DNA from 4 places in the uncultured Bacillus sp. genome. Region 1 is predicted to be linked to each of the others. Evidence: riboswitches for the same ligand, from Rfam matches in the RefSeq annotation. Region 1 holds a riboswitch; each other region holds the start of a gene.

The links. Region 1 has a riboswitch for S-adenosylmethionine ahead of Q5C82_RS02670 (5-methyltetrahydropteroyltriglutamate--homocysteine S-methyltransferase). Riboswitches for the same ligand answer to the same signal wherever they lie in the genome.
Region 2: another riboswitch for S-adenosylmethionine. It lies ahead of mtnW (2,3-diketo-5-methylthiopentyl-1-phosphate enolase); the one in region 1 lies ahead of Q5C82_RS02670 (5-methyltetrahydropteroyltriglutamate--homocysteine S-methyltransferase).
Region 3: another riboswitch for S-adenosylmethionine. It lies ahead of metI (cystathionine gamma-synthase/O-acetylhomoserine thiolyase); the one in region 1 lies ahead of Q5C82_RS02670 (5-methyltetrahydropteroyltriglutamate--homocysteine S-methyltransferase).
Region 4: another riboswitch for S-adenosylmethionine. It lies ahead of metK (methionine adenosyltransferase); the one in region 1 lies ahead of Q5C82_RS02670 (5-methyltetrahydropteroyltriglutamate--homocysteine S-methyltransferase).

Annotation. Positions count from the first base shown of each region.
Region 1 covers NZ_CATYRA010000001.1:534,239-539,586, forward strand. The annotation lists gene pepT (peptidase T) at 1-1,016, shown strand, start outside; gene Q5C82_RS02655 (hypothetical protein) at 1,121-1,246, shown strand; gene Q5C82_RS02660 (hypothetical protein) at 1,525-1,803, shown strand; gene Q5C82_RS02665 (LURP-one-related/scramblase family protein) at 1,979-2,467, shown strand; SAM riboswitch class I at 2,534-2,640, shown strand; gene Q5C82_RS02670 (5-methyltetrahydropteroyltriglutamate--homocysteine S-methyltransferase) at 2,724-3,857, shown strand; SAM riboswitch class I at 3,926-4,032, shown strand; gene Q5C82_RS02675 (5-methyltetrahydropteroyltriglutamate--homocysteine S-methyltransferase) at 4,110-5,246, shown strand; gene Q5C82_RS02680 (3-hydroxybutyrate dehydrogenase) at 5,298-5,348, opposite strand, start outside.
Region 2 covers NZ_CATYRA010000009.1:72,793-78,140, reverse strand. The annotation lists gene Q5C82_RS15320 (carbon-nitrogen family hydrolase) at 1-312, opposite strand, end outside; gene mtnE (methionine-glutamine aminotransferase) at 407-1,600, shown strand; SAM riboswitch class I at 1,642-1,742, shown strand; gene mtnW (2,3-diketo-5-methylthiopentyl-1-phosphate enolase) at 1,827-3,038, shown strand; gene mtnX (2-hydroxy-3-keto-5-methylthiopentenyl-1-phosphate phosphatase) at 3,035-3,742, shown strand; gene Q5C82_RS15300 (methylthioribulose 1-phosphate dehydratase) at 3,700-4,329, shown strand; gene mtnD (acireductone dioxygenase) at 4,344-4,880, shown strand; gene Q5C82_RS15290 (YkvA family protein) at 4,924-5,244, opposite strand.
Region 3 covers NZ_CATYRA010000003.1:74,316-79,663, reverse strand. The annotation lists gene Q5C82_RS06145 (hypothetical protein) at 1-254, shown strand, start outside; gene Q5C82_RS06140 (GNAT family N-acetyltransferase) at 328-750, opposite strand; gene Q5C82_RS06135 (YjcG family protein) at 755-1,270, opposite strand; gene Q5C82_RS06130 (esterase family protein) at 1,307-2,029, opposite strand; SAM riboswitch class I at 2,197-2,322, shown strand; gene metI (cystathionine gamma-synthase/O-acetylhomoserine thiolyase) at 2,391-3,512, shown strand; gene metC (cystathionine beta-lyase) at 3,505-4,677, shown strand; partial or broken gene Q5C82_RS06115 (GNAT family N-acetyltransferase) at 4,706-5,250, opposite strand; gene Q5C82_RS06110 (DUF819 family protein) at 5,320-5,348, opposite strand, start outside.
Region 4 covers NZ_CATYRA010000004.1:2,448-7,795, forward strand. The annotation lists gene Q5C82_RS07815 (ABC transporter substrate-binding protein) at 1-207, opposite strand, end outside; gene Q5C82_RS07820 (S9 family peptidase) at 357-1,130, shown strand; gene Q5C82_RS07825 (DUF2584 domain-containing protein) at 1,182-1,424, shown strand; gene pckA (phosphoenolpyruvate carboxykinase (ATP)) at 1,463-3,046, opposite strand; SAM riboswitch class I at 3,245-3,383, shown strand; gene metK (methionine adenosyltransferase) at 3,551-4,753, shown strand; gene asnB (asparagine synthase (glutamine-hydrolyzing)) at 4,902-5,348, shown strand, end outside.

The sequences.
Region 1 (5,348 bases):
CTATCGGCTTTCTCGCTCACGTCGATACTGCCACAGACTTTACCGGCAAAAACGTGAATCCGCAAATCATTGAAAACTACGATGGAAAAGACATTGTGCTTAATGAACAGCTGCAGGTCATCCTGTCGCCTGATCAATTCCCTGAACTGCCCGGCTATAAGGGCCATACTCTCATCACCACAGACGGCACAACCCTTCTCGGCGCAGACAATAAGGCCGGTATCGCCGAAATCATGACAGCCATGGATTACCTTATCAAACACCCTGAAATCAAGCACGGCACAATCAGAGTGGCCTTTACGCCTGATGAAGAAATCGGAAGAGGACCGCACCAATTTGATGTAAAACGGTTTAATGCGTCCTTTGCCTACACAGTTGACGGCGGCCCGCTCGGCGAGCTTGAATACGAAAGCTTCAATGCCGCTGCCGCAAAAATCACAATCAAAGGCAACAACGTACATCCCGGAACGGCAAAAGGGAAAATGATCAGCTCTGCGAAAATCGCAATGAAGCTGAACAGCCTGCTGCCGGCAGACGAAGCGCCTGAATATACAGAAGGATACGAAGGATTCTACCACCTGCTGTCAATTCAAGGAGATGTAGAGGAAACAAAACTCCACTACATTATCAGAGACTTCGACAAAGGTAACTTCCAAAGCAGAAAAGAAACAATGAAGCGTGTCGTTGAAGAACTTCAAAACGAATACGGGAAAGACCGGATTCAGCTTAATATGAACGATCAATACTACAACATGAGAGAGAAAATTGAACCTGTCATCGAAATTGTCAACATTGCCAAGCAAGCGATGAAAAACCTCGGCATCGAACCGAAGATTTCTCCAATTCGCGGCGGCACGGACGGATCCCAGCTGTCCTACATGGGACTCCCGACGCCAAACATCTTTACCGGCGGGGAAAACTTCCACGGCAAATTTGAATACATCTCAGCTGATAACATGGTAAAAGCCGTAAATGTCATCGTTGAGATTGCAAAACTGTTTGAAGAACAGGCATAATACCAAAAGCCAGTCCTAAAAAAGGACTGGTTTTTTGTGTAAAAATGAAACATTTTGAATACTTCCTCCGTAAAACAAGTATCAACAGTTGAGGAGGAAAAACAATGACAAAACATGCAATAGCTGCAAAAAGTCTATTGAAAAAATGGATGATGACCAGGCCGCTTAACATGCAAAAGAAATCGAGCCCATTTCAAAAAATCAGAAAAATGTTCAAACGCTTCTTCTGATCAGTCTTTCAAATCCACAAAACCACAATCTGCATACCCTCGTACCGCCCAAATGCTCCGTAATTTGGGTTTTTTGTGTTTGATTCCGCAAAATAGGGTATAAACCAAACAAGCAAGAAAACAGCACCCGAAAACAGGTAATTCGAATTATGAAATTTTAGGTTAAAAGTTATATAAAGGAATTTATTTTATCGTCGATAGTAACTATAGAACCAATCATCAACCAGAACAATCACCATGTTGTAAGACTATTTTCAGGTCAACAGGTTAGACTGTTTTTGAGGGGCAGTTATTTATTTTTGATCGATTTTGAATTTTTTGAATACTTTTTGACATTTTATCCGTACAATAGAGAATACCAAAACTTTTTTTGGGAGGTATGTAAAATGATCCTATTTATTATCATCGCATTATGCGGCTATCTTCTTTTTTCTTTCAGCAAGGACAATCGCCGCAAACCGCAAAAGACAAGCCCTCTGCCAGCAGCCGCACCTCATCACAACAACCTAATCGACCTTGACGCGATCCGCCAAAAACGCCGGATGCATCTTTCCTAATCCTATATTTCAAACGAAAAGGCTGCTGAATCATGCAGCCTTTTTCAATTTTAGAAACATTTATTACTCGGGAAAACAATCAGCAGGGTTTCTGATCACTAGATTTGGAACTTGAAACCTTTTTGCCGCCTGTCCGTAATCTCTTACAAGGCAAATCCAAAAGGAGATTTCAGCAATGATCGAACTATTTATGAAACAAAAAATGTTCTCGTTTAAAGATGCATTTCACATTTATGACCGAGATGAACAAGAGGCTTTCAAGGTCGAGGGCCGATTCTTTTCGTTAGGAGACTCGCTACAAATGACAGATTCATCCGGAAAAACACTCGTTTCTATCGAACAAAAAGTAATGTCTGTATTGCCGCGATACGAGATTTCAATTGGCGGGGAAACAGTTTGTGAAGTGGCGAAGAAATTAACGTTTTTCAAACCGAAATTTGAAATTTCCAAGCTTAACTGGGAAATTGACGGTGACTTGTGGAAGGATGAATTTCAACTGACGGACGGGGAGAATGTCCGTATGTCAGTGAGCAAAAAGTGGCTCAGCTGGGGTGATTCCTATCATTTGCAGATTGCAAACGAGGAAGATGTGCTGATCTGTACAGCCATTGCTATCGTGCTTGATATGGTATTATATAACGACGAAGATGAAAGTATTTTCTAAAAAATTGTTGACAATTGAGTCAAAAGTAATAATATTAAGATAATTGAAATCTGAATATGAAGATGTACCTTATCAAGAGAGGTGGAGGGACTGGCCCTATGATACCCGGCAACCGCTGTTTCATACAGAATGGTGCTAAATCCTTTAGAACATTGCGTTCTTGCAGATGAGGCGGAGATTTGATCATTCAAGCTCTTCCTTACTCAAAGGGAGAGCTTTTTTATGCTCAACACATTTCAGAAAAGAGGCGAATGACATGGCTCAACAAACAAATGTTGCAGGACAAAAAACAGAAAAACAACGCAAAGCTCCTTTCCGTGCCGATCATGTCGGCAGTTTACTGAGATCTGCTCCGGTGAAAGAAGCCCGGCAAAAAAAAGCAGCCGGCGAGATCACTGCGGATCAGCTTCGTGATATCGAAAATCAAGAAATCACTCGCATTGTAGAAAAACAAAAAGAAATCGGCCTCGATGTGGTAACAGATGGGGAATTCCGCCGATCTTGGTGGCATTACGATTTCCTGGAAGGGCTTGACGGTGTAGAAGCGTTCATCCCGGCTGAAGGGATTCAGTTCCATCATGCGAAAACAAAAGCACGCAGCATCAAAGTGACGGGAAAACTCGATTTTACGAGCCACCCAGCGCTTGCCGATTATCAATTTTTACATGAGATCGCCGGCGACGCGACACCAAAATTGACGATTCCGAGCCCGAATATGCTGTTTTTCGGTGAAAAGGCGGATAAAGGGATTTATGACGACCAAGAGGAATATTTTCATGATCTGGCCCAAACGTACAAAAAAGCAATTAAAGCCTTCTATGATGCTGGATGCCGCTATCTTCAGCTTGATGATACGTCATGGTCTCTCTTCTTTGAGGAAAAAGGCAGAGAGGTCGTCCGGGCGCTTGGCGGTGATCCAGAAACATTGCCTGCCTTATTCGCCAAAACGATTAACGATGCAGTAGCAGACCGTCCTGATGATTTAGCAATCACGATGCACATTTGCCGCGGCAACTTCCGTTCAACTTGGGCGGCATCAGGAGGCTACGATGCTGTAGCGGAAATAATTTTGGACGGCTTAAATCTGGATGGGCTGTTCTTAGAATACGATGATGACCGCTCCGGAAATTTTGATCCGCTCCGTTTCGTGAAACGCAAAAATCTGCAAATTGTGCTTGGCTTGATTACATCCAAATACGGTGAGCTTGAAAATCCTGAGGATGTGAAACGCCGAATCAATGAAGCGGCACGCTTTGTCAGCCTGGATCAGCTGTGCCTCAGCCCGCAGTGCGGTTTCGCCTCTACTGAAGAAGGAAATCTTTTGACAGAGGAGCAGCAATGGGCGAAGCTGCGCCATGTCATCGACATCGCCAACGATGTGTGGAGATAATCTATCATTGACAGAAACGAAAAAAGTGTGAATAATATATGCTATCAGAAAATTTCATAAAAAGGTTTTCCTTATCAAGAGAGGTGGAGGGACTGGCCCTGCGATACCCGGCAACCGCTGTTTAACAGAATGGTGCTAAATCCTTTAGAGCAATGATTGCTCTTGAAGATAAGGTTGAGATTGTCACACAAGCTCTTCCTTATCCAAAGGAAGAGCTTTTTTATATTCGAATGGAAAGAAGGAATGGACAACATGCCACAACAAACAACACCCGCAGAACAAAAATCACTTCAAAGAAAAAAACCGCCGTTTCACGCGGATCAAGTTGGAAGCCTGCTGAGATCTGAGCCTGTTAAAAAAGCGCGGCTGCAAAAAGCGGCCGGCGAGATTACGGCTGAGCAGCTTCGCCAAATCGAAAACGATGAAATCATCCGCATTGTGGAAAAACAGAAGGAAACCGGCCTGAACGTCGTGACAGACGGTGAATTCCGCAGAGCATGGTGGCATTTTGATTTCCTGGAAAACCTGGATGGCGTTGAGCCGTTTACTCCTGAGCAGGGCATTCAATTCCATAATGTACAGACAAAAGCACGAGGCATAAAAGTCACCGGTGATATCGACTTTTCAACTCACCCAATGCTTGAAGATTACTCATTTCTCCATAGCATTGCCGGTGACGCTACGCCAAAGATGACGATCCCAAGCCCGAATATGCTGTTTTTCCGCGGAAAGCTGGAAAAGGACGCATACAAAAACGACTATCACCTTTTCCAGCACGATGTATCCAAAGCATATAAAAAAGCGATTCAAGCGTTTTATGACAGAGGCTGCCGCTACCTCCAGCTTGATGATACAGCATGGGCTGTTTTCTTATCTGAAAAAGGCTTAAAACAAATCGAAGCGTTCGGAACAACGCCTGACGAGCTTCGCCAGCTGTTTGCGAAATCCATTAACGACGCGATTGCAGACCGTCCGGATGACTTGACCGTAACAATGCATATTTGCCGCGGCAACTTCCAGTCCACTTGGACAGCGGAAGGCGGCTATGACGCAGCAGCCGAAACCATTTTTGACGGCTTGAACCTGGACGGGCTTTTCCTAGAGTATGATGATTCACGCTCAGGCGGATTTGAACCACTCCGTTATGTGAAGCGCTCTGATCTTCAGCTTGTCCTTGGCTTAGTGACATCTAAATTCGGTGAGCTTGAACATCCAGACGATGTAAAACGCCGTATCGAAGAAGCGTCCCGCTATGTGAGCTTAGACCAGCTTTGCCTCAGCCCTCAATGCGGATTCGCTTCAACTGAGGAAGGCAACAAGCTGACTGAAGAACAGCAATGGGCGAAGCTTCGCCATGTGGTTGAGATCGCTAACGATGTTTGGAAATAAGCAAAGAAAAAACACACTTGATTCCCTGGCGGAGCAAGTGTGTTTTTTATGTTATTGAGCGGTGTAGCCCCCATCAAGGACGACAGCCTGCCCGGTGATACC
Region 2 (5,348 bases), on a different contig from region 1:
TCGTCCTTCCTTATCTGCGATGAACATTGTATTATAAACATCAGAACCCTTTCTGACAGCAACAGATCCTGCGACAATATGAACCCCGTGTTTTTTTGCGGTTTTTTGCAGCCAGCTCTGAGCAGAATGCCCGTCTTCATCAGCGAGCTTATCAAGGTTGGCCAAGTCATATCCGGTCGTCCATAATTCAGGAAGAACAAGAACATCAGCATGTTTGCTTTCTTTTTCAATCAAAAATTCAGCCTTTTTTATATTTTCCGAAGGTTTACCGTATGAAATATCAAATTGAAGACAAGATATCGTCCATTTCATCTTTTTAACACCCCAAATTTTTCTTTACTTTTTTCATTTAACCATATATGATGATGGACTATCATTTCAAGATTTTTTTAGAAGGTGAGAATAGATGAAATTTGAACAGTCTCATGTATTGAAGGAATTGCCTAAACAATTCTTCGCTTCTTTGGTGCAGAAAGTGAACCGAAAGCTCTCAGAAGGACACGACGTTATCAATCTCGGACAGGGAAATCCGGATCAGCCGACTCCGGAACATATCGTCGAGGAAATGAAACGAGCCGTTGCTGATCCTGAAAATCATAAATATTCGTCTTTTCGCGGCTCATACAGCCTGAAATCAGCCGCAGCAGCATTTTATAAGCGAGAATACGGCATTGATCTTGACCCAGAAACTGAAGTCGCTGTATTATTCGGCGGGAAAGCCGGTCTGGTCGAGCTCCCGCAATGCTTGTTGAATCCAGGTGATACGATTTTAGTTCCGGATCCGGGCTATCCTGATTACTGGTCAGGTGTTACACTTGCGAAAGCGAAGATGGAAATGATGCCGCTCGTAAAGGATAGGGCGTTTCTTCCTGATTACAGCAGTATCGCCGCTGAAGTGAGGGAACAGGCGAAATTGATGTATTTGAATTATCCGAATAATCCGACTGGGGCTGTTGCTACCTCCGAGTTTTTTGAAGAAACCGTGAGTTTTGCGAAAGAGAACGGAATCTGTGTCGTTCACGATTTTGCTTACGGCGCTGTAGGATTTGACGGCTGCAAGCCGTTAAGCTTTTTGCAGACTGAAGGTGCGAAGGATATCGGAATTGAAATTTACACGCTGTCAAAAACGTATAACATGGCAGGGTGGCGGGTCGGCTTCGCTGTCGGTAACGCTTCGGTCATTGAAGCGATCAATCTTTATCAAGACCATATGTTTGTCAGTCTTTTCAGAGCGACTCAGGAGGCTGCAACGAAGGCACTGCTAGCTGATCAGACGTGTGTAGCGGAGCAAAATGCCCGATATGAGAGCAGGCGAAACGCTTGGATTGCGGCATGCCGGGAAATCGGCTGGGATGTGACAGCTCCTGCAGGTTCATTTTTTGCATGGCTGCCTGTGCCTGAAGACTATACTTCCGAGCAGTTCTCAGACCTTTTGCTCGAAAAAGCGAATGTGGCGGTTGCGGCTGGAAACGGCTTCGGTGAATATGGCGAGGGCTACGTCAGAGTCGGACTGCTGACAAGTGAAGAAAGACTCAAAGAAGCCGCTTATCGAATTGGGAAGCTGAACCTGTTTACCCAAAAAAGCATTGACAAGATCTGATAACGATGGGATAATTCAAAATAATTTATAAAATCTATATTTTCTTATCAAGAGCAGGCAGAGGGACGAGCCCGATGAAGCCCGGCAACCGACTTATAAAGCACGGTGCTAATTCTTGCAGCTGGCGGCTGAGAGATAAGATTCGGACGAGAAACGAAACCTCTTTAGACGCGATTGCTGTTTGAAGAGGTTTTTTTATATGGATGAAAATGAAAGGAGCTCTGGCATGAGTGAGTTAATAGCAACTTATCTCCTGACCGAACCGGGAGCCGATACAGAGAAGAAAGCAGAACAAATCGCAACAGGATTGACAGTAGGCTCATGGACAGATCTGCCCCTTGTGAAACATGAGCAAATGCAAAAGCACAAGGGACGGGTGATAAGGGTAGAGGAAAGAGAGGGAACTCCTGCAAAACAAGCGGTGATCACAATTGCCTATCCTGAAATCAATTTCTCTCAGGATATTCCGGCTTTGCTGACAACAGTGTTTGGCAAGCTGTCGCTGGACGGAAAAATCAAATTACTCGACCTTCACTTCTCTGAAGCATTTAAGTGCACGCTGCCGGGACCGAAGTTTGGTGTATACGGCATTCGGAAGCTGCTGGGAGAGTTTGAGAGACCGCTGTTAATGAGCATATTTAAAGGGGTTATCGGAAGGGACCTGAGTGATATTAAAGAACAGCTCAGACAGCAGGCGCTGGGCGGAGTTGATTTGATTAAGGACGATGAAATTTTCTTTGAGACAGGTCTGGCGCCTTTTGAAACAAGAATTACAGAAGGAAAGCAAATATTGAAAGAAACGTATGAGCAAACCGGGCATAAAACGCTGTATGCGGTCAATTTGACTGGACGTACGGCTGATCTGAAAGACAAAGCGAGACGCGCTGCCGAATTGGGAGCGGATGCGCTTTTGTTTAATGTCTTCGCTTACGGCTTGGACGTCATGCAAAGCCTAGCGGAAGATCCTGAAATCGCAATCCCGATTATGGCACATCCAGCTGTCAGCGGGGCGTTTACGTCTTCTCCGTTCTACGGATTTTCTCACGCTCTTTTGCTCGGAAAATTGAACCGGTATTGCGGTGCTGACTTTAGTCTCTTCCCATCTCCATACGGTTCGGTTGCGCTTCCAAAAGAAGATGCGCTGGCGATTCACGAAGAATGTGTGAGAGAGGATGCCTTTAACCAAACATTTGCCGTTCCGTCAGCAGGCATTCATCCCGGTATGGTTCCACTTTTAATGCGGGATTTCGGTATAGATCATATTATTAACGCCGGGGGAGGCGTACACGGACATCCGAACGGTGCCCAAGGCGGGGGCAAAGCGTTCAGAGCCATAATTGATGCGGTCTTAGAAGCCCAGCCGATAGATGAAAAAGCTGAACAATGCAAGGATCTAAAGCTTGCCCTTGATAAATGGGGAAAGGTTGAAGCTGTATGACGACTCGAAAGCCTTTAATTATTTGTGATTTTGACGGAACCATCACGATGAACGACAACATTATAAGCATCATGAAAACATTTGCTCCACCGGAGTGGACGGCATTAAAAGACGGCGTATTATCCAAAACGCTGTCGATAAAGGAAGGTGTCGGACGGATGTTCGGCCTTCTGCCAAGCAGATTAAAAGAAGAGATTACAAGATATGTATTGGAAGATGCAAAAATTAGGGAAGGCTTTCGGGAATTTGTAGCGTTTGTCAAGGAGCATGAGCTTCCGTTTTATATCGTAAGCGGAGGAATGGACTTTTTTGTGTATCCTTTGCTTGAAGGCATTGTGGAGAAAGACCATATTTATTGCAACCATGCTTCATTTGACAGTGACTATATTCATATTGACTGGCCTCATTCTTGCAAAGGGACTTGCAGAAATCAATGCGGGTGCTGCAAGCCGTCAGTGATACATGAACTCGCTGAACCGAACCAATATATCATCATGATCGGTGATTCGGTTACAGATGTGGAGGCGGCAAAGCTGTCTGACCTTTGCTTTGCAAGGGATTATTTATTAAACGAATGCCGGGAGCGGAACCTGAATTATCTCCCGTATCAAGATTTTTATGAGATAAGAAAAGATATTGAGAATGTAACGGAGGTACAGGAATGGCTGCAAAACAAGAACGCTGGAGAGAACTTGCTGAAGTAAAACGGGAATTGGCAGAAAGAGATTGGTTTCCGGCGACTAGCGGCAATCTGTCTATTAAGGTTTCTGATGAGCCTTTAACATTTCTTGTAACCGCAAGCGGAAAAGATAAACGAAAAGAAACGGATGAAGATTTTCTGCTGGTGGATCTAAACGGAGAGCCGGCCGAAAGCGGGCATTCTCTGAAACCGTCAGCGGAAACGCTTTTGCATACACATTTGTACAACAAAACCAATGCCGGATGCTGCCTGCATGTTCATACGGTAAACAATAATGTGATCTCAGAGCTATACGGAGATCAAAAGAAAATCACATTCAGAGGCCAGGAAATAATAAAAGCGCTCGGCTTGTGGGAAGAGAATGCAGAAGTGACCATTCCGATCATTGAAAATCCGGCTCATATTCCGACGCTCGCGGCACTGTTTGCGGAAGAGATTTCAGAAGATTCAGGAGCTGTTCTGATCCGAAATCACGGTATTACCGCTTGGGGAAGAACAGCATTTGAAGCAAAAAAAGTACTTGAAGCATATGAATTTTTGTTCAGCTACCATTTGAAATTGAAAACACTCCAGCACCAGCTGGTTAAATAAAAGGAGGAACTGAAATGGCAACAATTCGTATTCATGATGAGGCAAATACAACGATTGAAAATCAAGAGGAAGTAGCAAGTTTTCTGGACAGTCAAGAGGTTATTTATGAGCAATGGGATATCGCGAAGCTCCCGGAACAGCTTTCAGAGAAATATGATCTGACAGAAGAAGAAAAACAGCAAATCCTTAATACCTTTGAAACTGAAATTAAAGATATCTCAGCCCGCCGCGGATACAAAGCACAGGATGTTATTTCTTTGTCAGACAGCAATCCGAAACTTGATGAACTGCTTGAGAACTTTAAAAGAGAGCATCACCATACAGACGATGAGGTCCGTTTTATCGTAAGCGGACACGGCATTTTTGTCATTCAGGGCAAGGATGGCACGTTTTTTGATGTCCGTTTAAACCCTGGAGATTTAATCTCCGTGCCTGAAAATATTCGCCATTACTTCACACTCCAGGAGGACCGCAAAGTTGTCGCGGTAAGAATCTTTGTCACAACTGAAGGCTGGGTTCCAATTTATGAAAAAGACAGCGTGAATCAATAAGCAGGATAAGCCCCGTTCGAAGAAAGAACGGGGCTTTTTATATTTATTGCAAACGCCATTTTTCATATTGTGACATTTCTTTTTTAATCAGCATCCAAATCAAACCTAAAACAGCTGCATCGTCAATGATCCCAAGACCAAGTATAACATCTGGAATGATATCGAGCGGCATGGCGATATATAAGATGGCAGCAGTTAGAAGAAAAAGCGTTTTAACCTGGGAACGGGGATAGTCACCGTTTCTCCAATCGCGAAGCATCTGAAAAAAAATAGTGATGTACTGGATACATTTTTTTCGGTTTTTTCTTTTTAACATCGCTTTTCCGCCTGCAGCTCCGAGAATCATTGCTTTCTTTTTCTTCATCGGGCATACCTCCTGTCTGACGGCGTGTTTAAGATATTCTTCACCTGGGTATTGTTCTTCTAATCCTATCAATATATCTATTATACCTGAAAAAATAACTTATT
Region 3 (5,348 bases), on a different contig from region 1:
TGATATATGCAGGTCAAATTCAGAACCAGCAATACGCTCAATATGCAAATAGAACGATTGGACACAAGCAGGATTACGCCGGAACCGAAAAAATCAACTATGTCTCGTTTCAGCGGGTATACAAGGAACTTGAAAAGCAGCAGGAGAATCAAACGGCCGCTGAAAGAAAAGTAAACGAGACAAAACGTAAGCGCTCTCTTTATAAGAGATTGCGAGAAAAAGGAATGGGTACTTATATTAATCGATATGTATAAAAAACCGTTCACATACAGAGAACGGTTTTTAATGTGCGGAAAAAATCCGGATCTCGATAGACCCGGATGCTGTTTAGTCCTTAATCATTTGTAAATGGGGAATGCCGGCATCGAGAAATTCTTTTTCAGAAAGCACGCGATACCCGCGTTTTTTGTAAAACGGCACAGCCTGCGTTTGCGCGTTTAAAATGAAACCGGAAGCGCCGCCGTCTGCCGCCGCTTTTTCGAGTGCCTTCATAATGATGCCGCCGACACCGGAGGAGCGATGGCTTTTCAATACGCAAATCCGTTCTAACTTGCCGTAGCCGTCCTTCATACGCCATCTTCCGGCGCCGACAGGCTTTGCGCCGTCATACACGACGATATGCTCCGACTCATTTTCAAGTTCGTCAATTTCTTCTTCAGCAGGTACGTTTTGTTCTTTGACAAAGACTTCTTCTCTTACATGAAATGCATCTTTCATTTGTTCTTCATTTTTTGCGATAACTGCTTCCAAAGGATTATTCTCCTCCGCCTAGCAAGAAGGTTTCATATACTGTCCACGATCCATTTTCCAGCTGGTAAAGCAAGTGGAAACGATCAACGATTTCTTCATGCGACACTTCCTGCATTTTTAATTGTCCCAGCACATCTGAATGCTCATCGTCGGAAAGATTTTGGCCGACCGTCACATGCGGAACGAAATTATATTCCTGTTCACCAGCCAACACACCGGTGTATAACTTTTCATTGAGTGTTTTTAATTCTTCCGTCGGCTCTGCTTTGATGTAAATGACATTATTGACAGGCGCAAATGAGCTGTATTTTGTCATTTTGAGAACGACCGGATGGGACTCCTTTGCGATGTTTCTCAGATGTGAAACAAGCTGATCCGCTTTCTCCTCTTCACATTCAAACGATGCTCTCAGCGTCAAATGGGGCGGGATTAGGGAATAGCTCGGGTCATAGCGCTTTCTGTAAGAGTTCGCAAGGTCTTGGAGTTTTTTTGATGGAAATAAAACGATTCCGTATTTCATATTATGTCCCTCCTGGAAATAAAGTATGATAGAGTGTTAAAGCATTTTTTTCAGCGCCGGTGTGATGAGAGGCTGCCAATATGTCCATTTGTGATCTCCGTCAAATGGTTCAAAATCATAATCGGAAAGCTTCTTCTCCAGCAGCTGTTTCAGCTCCTGATTCGGTTCTGTAAAATCCAGAATGTTTCCGTCTGTCGTGTGGACGTCAGTTTCTTTTGTTCCGATTTGGTGATAAATAGAGAGGTGTGTGATATCGTCTGACTGCTTCACAGCTTCCAATACATGTTTGTCAACATAGGGAGACTGCATGATGATATTTCCGAACATATTCGGATAATCAAGCGCTGTCATAAGAGAAACGGTCGCTCCGAGAGAATCACCGATCAGCGTCCGACCGTAGCCGACTTGATAGGTTGGATACTCGTCATCAGCAAACGGAACGAGCTCATGGGCGATGAACCGTTTATACGCCGAAAATTTTGAGCCTTCCGGATGGTAGGTTTTTCTGCGCTCTTTTACATCCTTATAAGGAACACCGATAATAATGCTCCGGTCTATTTCTCGCTTGGACAGCAATTCTTCGACCTGTCTGCCGATTCTCCCCAGCCTGAAATAATCGTGGCCGTCCTGCGCGATAATGACATGGTATTTATAAAGGGGGGAGTAGTTGGACGGCAGATAAACGAGCAATGTCATTTCCTCGTTAAGCTCTTTTGAAAAGAATTTCTTTTCTTGCACTGTGCCGTTTTTCGGTACCATAATACATTCCTCCAGGACATCACTAGACTTTCTTGCTGTTTTCCATTATTGTACCATGAATTATTAGAAATTTCTCTCTTTAAACTGTTCGGAACTCGAAGAAAAAAGAGTTGAAATAAACTGCAAATTGCGCTAATATAAAACAATCAGAAAATTGAAATCGATATTTCTTATCGTGAGAGGTGGAGGGACTGGCCCTTAGAAACCTCAGCAACCGGCTTGTTTTGCACTATGTGTGCAAAACGCCAAGGTGCTAAATCCAGCAAGCGTTTTTTATGCTTGGAAGATAAGAAGAAGCGTTAAACCCCTTCTTCTTATGAAGAAGGGGTTTTTTATTTTGAAAAGGGAAGGTGTCAGCTATATGTCACAGCACGTTGAAACGAAATTAGCCCAAATTGGGAACCGAAGCGACGAAGTAACGGGAACAGTGAGTCCTCCTATTTATTTATCAACAGCATACCGCCACAGAGGAATCGGAGAATCTACCGGATTTGATTATGTCCGCACAAAAAATCCGACACGCCAGCTTGTTGAGGACGCGATCGCCAGCTTAGAAAACGGAGCGAGAGGGCTTGCCTTCAGTTCGGGAATGGCTGCCATCCAAACGATTATGGCGCTGTTTAAAAGCGGAGATGAACTGATCGTTTCATCGGACCTATATGGCGGCACGTACCGTCTGTTTGAAAACGAATGGAAAAAATATGGATTGATCTTTCATTATGATGATTTCAGCGATGAGGACTGTTTACGCTCTAAGATTACGCCGAATACAAAAGCTGTGTTTGTAGAAACACCGACAAATCCGCTTATGCAGGAGGCGGACATTGAAAAGATCGCCCGGATTACAAAAGAGTACGGTCTTCTGCTGATCGTTGATAATACATTTTATACACCGGTCTTGCAGCGGCCGCTTGAGCTGGGAGCAGACATTGTAATTCACAGTGCAACCAAGTATTTAGGAGGGCATAACGACCTGCTTGCGGGGCTTGTCGTTGTAAAGGATGAAAAGCTTGGTGAGGAAATGTTTCAACATCAAAATGCGATCGGCGCCGTCCTGCCTCCGTTTGATTCGTGGCTTCTGATGAGAGGAATGAAAACGCTGAGCCTCAGAATGCGCCAGCATCAGGCAAACGCGCAGGGGCTTGCGGCGTTTTTAGAAGAGCAGGAGGAAATTGCCGATGTACTGTATCCCGGAAAAGGCGGCATGCTGTCCTTCCGTCTTCAAAAAGAAGAGTGGGTTAACCCGTTTTTAAAAGCGCTGAAGACCATTTGTTTCGCAGAAAGCCTCGGCGGGGTGGAGAGCTTTATTACATACCCTGCCACACAGACGCACATGGATATTCCTGAAGAAATCCGCATCGCAAATGGGGTCTGCAATCGTTTGCTGCGTTTTTCGGTCGGAATTGAACATGCGGAAGATTTAAAAGAAGACCTAAAACAAGCGTTATGTCAGGTCAAAGAGGGAGCTGTTTCTTTTGAGTAATCACAATTGGACGCTGGAAACCCAGCTCGTGCACAATCCATTTAAAACAGACGGCGCAACAGGAGCGGTCAGTGTACCGATCCAGCACGCATCGACTTTTCACCAATCTTCATTTGAAGAGTTTGGCGCATACGATTACAGCCGCTCAGGAACGCCGACAAGAACAGCTCTCGAAGAAACAATTGCCGCACTGGAAGGCGGAACGAGAGGATTTGCTTTCAGTTCAGGCATGGCTGCGATTTCAACAGCATTTTTACTTCTGTCACAGGGCGATCACGTTCTTGTGACAGAAGATGTATACGGAGGAACCTTCCGCATGGTAACAGAGGTGCTGACCCGGTTTGGCATTGAACACACGTTTGTTGATATGACGGATAGTAACGAAGTGGCGCGGAATATCAAGCCGAATACAAAGGTCATTTATATGGAGACACCTTCAAATCCGACACTTGGGATTACTGATATTCAAGCGGTGGTTCAGCTTGCAAAAGAAAACGGCTGTTTGACCTTTTTGGACAATACATTCATGACACCTGCACTGCAGCGGCCGCTTGATCTCGGCGTGGATATTGTGCTTCACAGTGCAACAAAGTTCTTGAGCGGACACAGTGATGTGCTCTCAGGCCTGGCTGCTGTCAAGGATGATGAGCTTGGGAAGCAGTTATATAAGCTGCAAAACGCGTTTGGCGCGGTCCTAGGGGTGCAAGATTGCTGGCTCGTGCTGCGCGGATTAAAAACATTACAGGTCCGTTTAGAGAAAGCGAGCCAAACAGCGCAGCGGCTTGCTGAATTTTTCCAGAAGCATCCGGCGGTGAAACGCGTATATTATCCGGGGCTGTCTGATCATCCGGGGGCCGAAACCCATAAAAGCCAGTCAACGGGAGCGGGCGCCGTGCTATCTTTTGAGCTTGAAAGCAAAGAGGCCGTTAAGAAATTAGTAGAGAATGTATCACTTCCGGTCTTTGCTGTAAGTCTTGGCGCCGTGGAATCGATTTTGTCCTATCCGGCAACGATGTCACACGCGGCAATGCCTAAGGAAGAGCGTGAAAAACGCGGCATCACAGACGGCTTGCTTCGCCTTAGCGTGGGAGTCGAACATGCAGATGATTTAGAACGTGATTTCGAACAAGCGCTGAAAGAAATTGCGCCAGTGGCGGTTCGTTAAAACGAAGCCGGGGATGGCCCGGCTTCTTTTATTGTTCATCATCAGGATTCAGAATCGCGAGGACTTGATGATCCTCCCAAACGCCGTTGATTTTCACATTTTTTCGGGCGATGCCCTCTTTATGAAATCCCGCTTTTTCCAATACACGCATGGACCCGAGATTGCGTGGCATCACACCGGCTTCAATACGGTGCAGTTTCAATTCGTGAAACGCAAAATCAACAATCAATTTGACGGCCTCTGTCATAAGGCCCTTTCCATTATGGGCTTTGTCTAAAAAATACCCGATGAACGCAGTTTGCAGCGCCCCCGGATGATTTGAAAGAGCGAAACTGTCCCGATTAATGTATCATCTGACGCTGCAAAAATGCCAAAATGATACTCTTCATCCTTCTCCAGTCTTTGCTGATACTCTCTAATTCGTTTTCTCTGACCCTCAATCGTATAATAATCGTCTGCGCGTATCATGGAGAACTGTTCGAAAAAATCTTGGTTTTCGCTTTGCAGCCGCAGATTTTCTTCCGCATCCTTTACTTCTAAGGGTCTTACATAAATTGTATTTCCTTTTAACATACATTGATCTCTCCGTTCTCATGTTGGCATTCCTCTTACATTATTCTCAGGAAACTGCAAAAATCCTTTTTATAAGAAAGAAGAAAACCAGTTTCCCA
Region 4 (5,348 bases), on a different contig from region 1:
CCAGGTCGTATTTACATCGACATCAAGCCCTTCTTCCTTGAAAAATCCTTTAGACTCAGCAACATATAAAGGCGCGTAAAAAATCGAATGGGTCACTTCAGCTACTTTGACTTTGGTGAGCGTTTCTTCCTGCTTGCAAGCCGCTAGGGCGATCATCAGAAATATACTGCCGACACAGGCGCAGCCCAGCCTTAACCATTTGTTCACATAGACAACCTCCTTATTTAGCATCAAGTTAATATCCTTTTTTGCTTTACATATCGTATGATGGGTATAAAAATGTGTGAATGCCTAATCAGGTTCTCAGGATGTAATTTTGGAGTAAGGAAAGCATATAGAAAAAGGAGGCGGCTGCTATGATTGTTGAGAAAAGAAGATTTCCGTCGCCAAGCCAGCATGTGCGTCTGTACACGATCTGCTATTTATCAAATGGTTTACGGGTAAAAGGGCTTCTGGCTGAGCCGGCGGCACCGGGACAATATGACGGATTTTTATATTTGCGCGGCGGGATTAAAAGCGTGGGCATGGTTCGGCCGGGACGGATTATCCAGTTTGCATCCCAAGGGTTTGTTGTGTTTGCTCCTTTTTACAGAGGAAATCAAGGGGGAGAGGGCAACGAGGATTTTGCCGGAGAAGACCGGGAAGATGCTTTTTCCGCTTTTCGCCTGCTTCAGCAGCATCCAAATGTCAAGAAGGACAGAATCCATATCTTCGGTTTTTCCCGCGGCGGAATTATGGGAATGCTCACTGCGATTGAAATGGGCCGGCATGCTGCTTCATTCGTTTCCTGGGGAGGCGTCAGCGATATGAACCTTACATATGAGGAGCGGCAGGATTTGCGGCGAATGATGAAAAGAGTCATCGGCGGAACGCCGAAGAAGGTGCCTGAGGAATACAAATGGAGAACACCGTTTGACCAAGTAAATAAAATTCAGGCACCTGTGCTATTAATCCATGGAGAAAAAGACCAAAACGTTTCGATTCAGCATTCCTATTTATTTGAAGAGAAGCTAAAACAGCTGCATAAGCCGGTGGAGACATGGTACTACAGTAAATTCACACATTATTTCCCGCCAAAAGAAAACCGGCGTATCGTGCGGCAGCTCACGCAATGGATGAAAAACCGCTGACGGTGAAATATGTTATGATAAAGAAAAAAGAGAACGAAAGGGGATTTCACTTTGGGAATGCCTGTTGAATTTAATACACTGATTGTGACAAAAGGAAAAGAAGTTCGCATAGATGAAAATATATTCACGTTAGAGAAAGACGGATACCGTGTGTATCCGATGGAGATTCCGATGGATGTGCGCAAAACAAAGTTCGGCGAAAAGTCAGGCACAGCTGAAGTGCAGAAACTTCAATGGGAAGACGGCCGGACCATCATTACGTACAAGCTGACTTCTTTGCATTCTGTCAATTAAAACAAGCCAAGAGCGTAATTGCTCTTGGCTTTTGCTTTTTAAACGAGAGGGCCGCCTGCCAGTGCAATGGCATCTGTATGTGCGAATTTTTTAAAATTCTCTTTGAATTCATTTGCGAGGTAGAGAGCCTTTTCTCTGTATTCTTTCTTGTTGCTCCACGTGTTTTCAGGCTGAAGGATATGATCAGGAACGCCAGGAACATGGACCGGTATATGCAGGCCGAAAATATCGTCAGTCATCATTTCTGTATCCTCTAATTTGCCTTCAATCGCTGCTTTGACCATCGCTCTCGTGTAAGAAAGCTTCATGCGTTCGCCTGTACCGTAGCCGCCGCCGGTCCAGCCGGTATTGACCAAGAAAACGTCTGCGCCGTGTTCATCGATCTTTTTGCCGAGCATTTCAGCATAGACATGAGCAGGAAGCGGCAGGAACGGTGAGCCGAAGCATGTGGAAAACGTCGTCTCAGGAGACGTCACACCGCGTTCGGTTCCGGCTAGCTTACTCGTATAACCGCTCAAGAAATGATACATCGCCTGCTCCTTCGTCAGTTTGCTAATCGGGGGCAAGACTCCGAATGCATCAGCCGTCAAAAATACAATTGCTGACGGGTGGTCTGCCATGCTTGGTGTCACGATGTTGTCAATCATATGAATCGGGTAAGCCGCACGCGTGTTTTCGGTATAGAAGGAATCATCATAATTGGCTTCGCGTGTATCTTCATCAACAACAACATTTTCGAGAACAGACCCGAAGCGGATCGCGTTAAAGATCTGAGGTTCCTTTTCTTCGCTTAAATGAATACACTTGGCGTAGCATCCGCCTTCAATATTAAAGACGCCTGTGTCAGACCATCCGTGTTCATCATCGCCGATCAGTTTGCGGTCAGCATCGGCTGAAAGAGTGGTCTTGCCTGTTCCAGACAGTCCGAAGAAAAGGGCAACATCGCCTTTTTCACCGACATTGGCAGAGCAATGCATGGATAAAATATCTCTTTCAGGGAGCAGGAAATTCATAATGGAGAAGATGGACTTCTTCATTTCTCCGGCATACTCTGTTCCGCCGATTAAAATCGTCCGCTTTTCGAAAGAGACAATAATAAAGGTTTCGGAATGTGTGCCGTCTGTTTTTGGATCTGCTTTGAAATGCGGAGCAGAAAGAATGGTAAACGGTTGTTCAACTGTTTTCTTATCATTGCCTTCTGGGCGGATAAACAGCTGTCTGGCGAATAAATTGTGCCATGCGAACTCATTTACGACAGTGATCGGCAGTCTGTATTTTTCATCTGCGCCGGCAAATCCTTCGAAAACAAACAGCTCATCCCGCTGTTTCAGATAGCTGACAACTTTCGTGTACAGCCGCTCAAACGCTTCTTCTGAAATCGGCTGATTCACCGTACCCCAATCGATCTTATTTATCGTGCTTTCTTCCTCCACGATAAATTTGTCATTAGGTGAGCGTCCTGTATAAGCGCCTGTTGTCGCCCGAACAGCACCCGTAGAAGTTAAAATGCCTTCGTTCCGGGAAAGTACTTTTTCTGTAAGCTGCGCTGCTGATAAATTATGACGCACATTTGGGCTTGTTAATAAGGCTTGTAAATCAGCGGTTAAATCAACTGAGTTCATATGAAACCTTCCTTTATCGTTTTTTGTGTTTTGCTAATTGTGAATTAGTATAACATATATTTTCAAATAGTCTATACTATTTATCGTTTTTTTGTGTGTGCGTTTTCCAATGTTTTCCCTCGATATAGGTGCCTATTTCTTCTGAATCATATTGACATTGCAAACCCTTTTACGATAAGATATTTCATTGAGCGGATACTCTTATCCCGAGCTGGCGGAGGGACAGGCCCTATGAAGCCCAGCAACCGGTTTCTCTGTTATTTATTATGTTTAACTGTGTGAGACAACCAAGGTGCTAACCTGTTGCAAGGTTGTATGATTCCTTGAGCGATAAGAGTGAAAGGCACAAAGACCAAACCCTTTCCTCGATGGAAAAGGTTTTTTTATTTCATAAATATGCCAATTAACATTCTCTAATATAACGTTACATTGTATAAGAGGGAGCGAGTTCCGTATCATATATACAAGGTCTTTCGGGAGGCCTTGTGCAGGAGGAAGCAAATCATGAGTAAAAATCGTCGTTTATTTACATCAGAATCTGTTACGGAGGGGCATCCGGATAAAATCTGTGACCAGATTTCTGACAGCATTTTAGATGAAATTTTAAAGAAAGACCCTAACGCGCGTGTTGCTTGTGAGACGTCTGTGACAACTGGTTTGGTGCTTGTCAGCGGAGAAATCACAACATCTACGTATGTTGACATTCCGAAAACGGTTCGTCAAACCATTAAAGAAATCGGATACACACGTGCGAAATACGGATTTGATGCGGAAACTTGTGCGGTTTTAACATCAATTGACGAGCAGTCTGCTGATATCGCAATGGGTGTAGACCAAGCGCTTGAAGCCCGTGAAGGCACAATGAGCGACGAAGAAATTGAAGCGATCGGTGCGGGTGACCAAGGTTTAATGTTCGGTTACGCGTGCAACGAAACGAAAGAGCTTATGCCTCTTCCAATTTCACTTGCTCATAAATTAGCCCGCCGCCTGAGTGAAGTCCGTAAAGAAGATATTCTTCCGTACCTTCGCCCTGACGGCAAAACACAGGTAACGGTTGAGTACGATGAAAATAACAAACCTGTCCGCATTGACGCGATTGTTATTTCAACTCAGCACCACCCTGAAATTACGCTTGAGCAAATCCAGCGCAACATCAAAGAACATGTGATCAATCCGGTTGTTCCTAAAGAGCTGATTGATGAAGAAACAAAGTATTTCATCAACCCTACAGGACGTTTCGTAATCGGAGGTCCTCAAGGGGATGCGGGACTAACAGGACGCAAAATCATCGTTGATACGTACGGCGGCTATGCACGCCATGGCGGAGGAGCGTTCTCAGGTAAGGATGCAACGAAGGTAGACCGTTCTGCAGCTTACGCAGCGAGATACGTTGCGAAAAACATCGTTGCGGCTGAGCTTGCTGATTCTTGCGAAGTACAGCTTGCTTACGCGATCGGTGTTGCACAGCCTGTATCAATCTCAATCAACACATTCGGTTCCGGAAAAGCTTCTGAGGAAAAACTGATTGAAGTTGTTCGCAATAACTTTGATTTACGACCTGCCGGCATTATCAAAATGCTTGATTTACGCCGTCCGATCTACAAACAAACTGCTGCGTACGGCCACTTTGGACGCCACGATGTTGATCTTCCGTGGGAACGTACAGACAAGGCGGAGCAGCTGCGTAAAGAAGCGTTAGGAGAATAACTTTATAGCCGCTTACTGGTTAAGCGGCTTTCCCTTTTTCACGTTGTATTCATGTTTATTTTTTTACATAACCGTGAAACCAAATACTATTCACAGCGTCTATAAATAGGGGTTCAATGATGACAATTTTAATTATGGAGGCAATACTATGTGTGGATTTGTCGGGGTTTTTAACAAGCATCCGTTAGCTCAAACCGCTGATCAAGAAGAACTAATCAAACAAATGAACCAAATGATCGTTCACCGCGGTCCTGACAGTGATGGATATTTCCATGATGAGCACGTTGGATTCGGATTCAGACGGCTCAGCATTATTGATGTAGAAAATGGCGGACAGCCTTTATCATATGAAGATGAAACATATTGGATTATCTTTAACGGAGAAATCTATAACTATATTGAACTGAGAGAAGAACTTGAAGCAAAGGGGTACACATTCAACACGGATTCGGACACAGAGGTTCTTCTTGCGACTTACCGTCACTATAAAGAAGAAGCGGCGTCCAAACTCCGCGGTATGTTTGCCTTTCTGATTTGGAATAAAAACGATCATGTGCTTTATGGAGCAAGAGATCCATTCGGCATTAAACCGTTG